2 regions of the Mycoplana sp. MJR14 genome follow, and region 2 is predicted to be linked to the other one. Evidence: predicted binding sites of a transcription regulator. Region 2 holds the regulator's gene; the other holds the start of a gene.
What was found. The regulator PhoB, encoded in region 2, activates phosphate uptake and scavenging genes when phosphate is short. The targets are predictions, from matches to a motif close to TGTCATNNANCTGTCAT.
Positions count from the first base shown of each region.

Region 1: a site for PhoB is predicted at 1,327-1,343, ahead of P0086_RS21230 (LTA synthase family protein). Genes of this name have one in related genera too.

Region 1 covers NZ_JARGEO010000011.1:93,556-95,952, reverse strand. Annotated here, with positions in the region: gene P0086_RS21230 (LTA synthase family protein) at 1-1,276, opposite strand, end outside; gene P0086_RS21225 (NAD+ synthase) at 1,533-2,397, shown strand, end outside.
Region 2 covers NZ_JARGEO010000001.1:682,016-684,412, forward strand. Annotated here, with positions in the region: gene P0086_RS03365 (GcrA family cell cycle regulator) at 205-723, shown strand; gene phoB (phosphate regulon transcriptional regulator PhoB) at 811-1,494, opposite strand; gene phoU (phosphate signaling complex protein PhoU) at 1,584-2,297, opposite strand; gene pstB (phosphate ABC transporter ATP-binding protein PstB) at 2,356-2,397, opposite strand, start outside.

The DNA.
Region 1 (2,397 bases), on a different contig from region 2:
CCTCATAGGGACCGTGGCCCTGCAGGGTGACCGTGAAGAAGAAGAACGGATCCTGCTGCGCATCGGCCTGGCGGATGAGCTCCTTCGTCAGGGCCTCGTCGGAGGCGAAGATCCCGCGCTTGGTCATCGGCGGCATCGTCTCTTCGGTCTTGAAGGTCTCGAAGCCGAAGGACTTGTAGACCGAGGTGCGGTTCCAGAACCAGCCGGCGAAGGGGTGGATCGCGCGGGCGGTGTAGCCCTCGCCGCGGAAGAAGGTCGCAAGCGACGGGATCGGGTCGCGGACATATTGCTGGTAGGGAATGCTGCCGGTGGGCAGGAAGGCGTTGGAGAAGCCGGTCAGCGCCTCGAACTCGACATTCGCCGTCAGGCCGCCGAACTCCGGCGAGAAGATCGCGCCGGATTCACTCTTGCGGATGAGCGGCATCGGATCGGGGCTCAGTTTGACGCTGGTGAGCTTCGTCGGATCCCAGAGCGATTCGCTCATCACGACGATGACGTCCGGCTTGCTGCGGTGGCTGGTGCCGGCCGGCAGCGGATCCTGGTTGATATGGTCGATCGCATCCGGCGAATAGCCGGCAGGCGCCTTGACGTTCGCCATCGGCACGTTGATCGCGAAAGCGAGCATGAAACCGTTGTGTCGGTAGTTTTCGGTCTGGTCCCACATGATCGGGAAGACCTGCAGGCGGTCGCGGATCTCGGAGAACTGGTTGTAGTCGAGGATCGAGCCGAAGCCTGCCAGGAGCGGCACGGCGACGGCGAGGCGGACGGCGCGCTGCCTCAGGTTCAACTGGCGAAAGCGCTTCCAGGCGAAGACCCACAGGGAAATCAGCGCGCCTGCGGCGGTGAGCGAGCCAATGACGATGGCAACGGCGGTCCAGGGGCGGTCGCGGACGAGCGCCGGCATCAGCTCCATGATCTGCCGCCCGAAGAGCAGGTCGGTCGGGTAGAGCGGGTCGGTCAGGAAGATCTGCTTCTGTTCCGAGATCAGCGCCAGAAGGATGGCGAGCGGCCCCAGCACCAGGATCGCCTTGTGCTGGCGGCCGATCAGCGCGTCGAGCGCGAGCAGGGCGAGGAAGAACAGCCCGCAGGTCGTCCAGCCGGGCTGGGCATAGGTCGTCAGGAAGGTCAGGGTGGCGTCGGTGGACTTGCGCGTGATGAGTTCGACGGCGGTGACGGTGACAAGCGCGAAGAAAAACGTCAGCGCGACCGAGCGGATCGCCGTCGCCACGACCGCAAGACGGCGTGACGTCGCATCGGCGATCGCCGTCTCCTGCATTGCTGTCGCCGAAACGGCCCGGACTGAGGTTCTCACGCGCTACTCCAAAATGTCATAAAACTTTCGCCCAATTGTCATATCGCTGTTATCTTGAACGGGGGATGAATGCGGCGCTCTGCCGCAAGCGCGCCTGAGCAGGGGCTGTCTTATTTTCAGGACGGCAATTCGAAAATCCCTTCATTTTCAAACCGTCCGTCATCATCTAAAGAACAGCCTTGCCCGAATTGGCTTCGGACGACGCGGATCGAGGATCGAGATGAACGGACGAGACGACAGGACCACACTTCGCATTGCGGTTGCGCAGCTCAACCCGACGGTGGGCGATGTCGCCGGCAATCTCGCCAAGGCGCGGGCGGCGCGGGCGGATGCGGCCGCGCAGGGCGCCGATCTGCTGCTTCTGACCGAGCTCTTCATCTCCGGCTACCCGCCGGAGGACCTCGTGCTGAAGCCGGCCTTCCTGAAGGCGTGCCAGAAGGCGGTCGAGGCGCTCGCCGAGGACACCGCCGACGGCGGGCCGGGCGTGATCGTCGGCTTTCCGCGACAGGGCGAGTCCGGGCGGCACAATTCGGTGGCCGTGCTCGACGGCGGGCGGATCCTCGTCTACCGAGACAAGCTCGACCTTCCGAACTACGGCGAGTTCGACGAGAAGCGCGTCTTCGTCGAGGGCGCCATGCCGGGACCGGTCAATTTCCGTGGCGTGCGCCTCGGCATCCCAATCTGCGAGGAGATCTGGAACGATCTCGGCGTCTGCGAGACGCTGGCCGAGAGCGGAGCGGAGATCCTGCTGGTGCCGAACGGCTCGCCCTACTATCGCGGCAAGGTCGACGTGCGCCATCAGGTGGCGCTGAAGCAGGTCATCGAGACCGGCCTGCCGCTGGTCTTCGCCAACCAGCTCGGCGGCCAGGACGAACTCGTTTTCGACGGCGCAAGCTTCGGGCTCAATGCCGACAAGACGCTGGCCTTCCAGATGAGCCAGTTCGAGGAGACGATCGCGCTCGTCACCTGGAAGAAGAACGAGGACGGCGACTGGTGCTGCGACGGCGGGCCGATGTCGAAGATCCCGGAGCGGGAGGAGGCGGACTATCGCGCCTGCGTGCTCGGCTTTCGCGACTACGTCAACA
Region 2 (2,397 bases):
TTGGGGAAAACCGGAAAATCGATTCGGGCGGATTCCGGCGACTCTTGTCACAGAGTCCCCCTGTCGGTAGGTTAAAACTCAATTGCTAGACTGCATGCGGCGGAACTAGTCACCAACAGTATCAGAGCATTTCGTGCTGCGGAGAAATCCGGGCAGCGCCGATGGATTCTCGGCAACGAACGCTGAAACGAGGAGACGACGGAGATGAACTGGACGGACGAGAGGGTCGAGAAGCTGAAAAAGCTTTGGTCCGAAGGACTGAGCGCCAGCCAGATCGCGGCACAGCTCGGCGGCGTCAGCCGCAATGCGGTCATCGGCAAGGTCCACCGTCTCGCCCTGCCCGGCCGGGCCAAGGCCGGCGGGACCCCGACCGCGGCCCGCGCCAAGCGCCCGGCCACCGCCCCGCGCCCGACGAACTTCGCCCCCCGCGTTGCGACCCGCACCGTCGCCCGCCCGGTCGGCGCCGTCGTCGCCAAGGAAGAGGTCGCGTTCGAGTATGACGAAGAGCCGGTCACGCGGATCGTCGCCAACGTCGTCGTGCCGATGTCGCGCCGGCTGGAGCTGACGCAGCTGACCGAGCGCACCTGCAAGTGGCCGAACGGCGACCCGCTGAAGGACGATTTCCACTTCTGCGGCAACGAATCGCCCGACAACTCGCCCTACTGCACCTACCACCAGCGCCTGGCCTACCAGCCCTCGGCGGAACGCCGGCGCGCGCGCTGAGGCGCCGTGCGGCGACAATGACGCATCCAAGAAAAACGGGCCCCGACGGGGCCCGTTTTTCGTTTCGGTATCGGTGTCCGGCCTGTCTCAGGCTTCCAGAGAATAGCCCGCGCCGCGTACGGTGCGGATGACGTCGCTCATGTTGGAGAAGTTCAGCGCCTTGCGCAGGCGGCCGACATGGACGTCGACGGTGCGCTCGTCGACATAGATGTCGTGGCCCCAGACGCCGTCCAAGAGCTGCGAGCGCGAGAAGACGCGCCCGGGGGAGGACATCAGGAACTCCAGCAGGCGGAATTCCGTCGGCCCCAGCCGCACCTCGCGCGAACGGCGGTGGACGCGATGGGTCTCGCGGTCCAGCTCGATGTCGCCGCATTTCAAAAGCGTCGAGACCACCTCGGGGCGGGCCCGGCGCAGCATCGCCTTGACCCGTGCCATCAGCTCCGGCGTCGAGAAGGGTTTCACCACATAGTCGTCGGCGCCGGTGGCGAGACCGCGGACGCGCTCGCTTTCCTCGCCGCGCGCCGTCAGCATGATGATCGGCAGGCGCTCGGTCTCGGAGCGCTGGCGCAGGCGCCGGCACAGCTCGATGCCGGAGACGCCGGGCAGCATCCAGTCGAGGATCAAGAGATCGGGCTGGCGCTCCTGCAGGCGGATCTCCGCCTCGTCGCCCCGCAGGATCGTGTCCACCTCGAAACCCTCGGCCTCAAGGTTGTAGCGCAGGAGGACGCTGAGCGCCTCCTCGTCCTCGACCACGGTAATCTTGGGAACCATTCCTTCTTTGCTCCTGATCCGCGCACAGCATCGTCAGTCGTCCCGGACGATCCTGCGACACCGCGTTGGTTAGTGCGTTTCGGCTCTCGTCATTCCTCGACGGCACCCACCGAGGTGGTGTGGTCGTCCTTCGGACGCTCGCCCTCGGGCTGCGAACCGGTCGCCATGTAGAAGATCGTCTCGGCGATGTTGGTCGCGTGGTCGCCGATCCGCTCGATGTTCTTGGCGCAGAAGAGCAGGTGCGTGCAGGGCGTGATGTTGCGCGGATCCTCCATCATGTAGGTCAGGAGTTCGCGGAAGAGCGAGGTGTAGATCGCATCGATCTCGTCGTCGCGCTCGCGGATCTCCTTGGCCTTCTCGATGTTGCGCGAGGCATAGACGTCGAGAACTTCCTTCAGCTGCATCAGCGCCAGTTCGGCCAGGTGCTCGAGGCCGCGGGCGAGGTTGCGCGGGATGCTGGAGCCCTGCACGGCGATCACCCGCTTGGCGGTGTTCTTGCCGAGGTCGCCGACGCGTTCGAGGTCGGCGGCGATGCGGATCGCGCCCATGATCTCGCGCAGGTCCGCCGCCATCGGCTGGCGCTTGGCGATGGTGACGATCGCCTTCTCGTTGATCTGCCGCTCGGCGGTGTCGAGGATGACGTCCTCGGAGATCACCTTCTGGGCCAGCGCCACATCGGTGTTGACCAGCGCGCGCACGCTGTCGCCCACCATCTGCTCGGCGGTCCCGCCCATCTCGGAGATCCGGCGGGTCAGGTACTTCAGTTCTTCATCGTAGATCGAAACGATATGGGTCGATGACATGTCTCTTGTTCCTCAACTGGCGCAGGCGCTGGATGGCATCCGCAGATATCGGCGGGCCTCAGCCGAAGCGGCCCATGATGTAGTCCTGCGTACGCTGGTC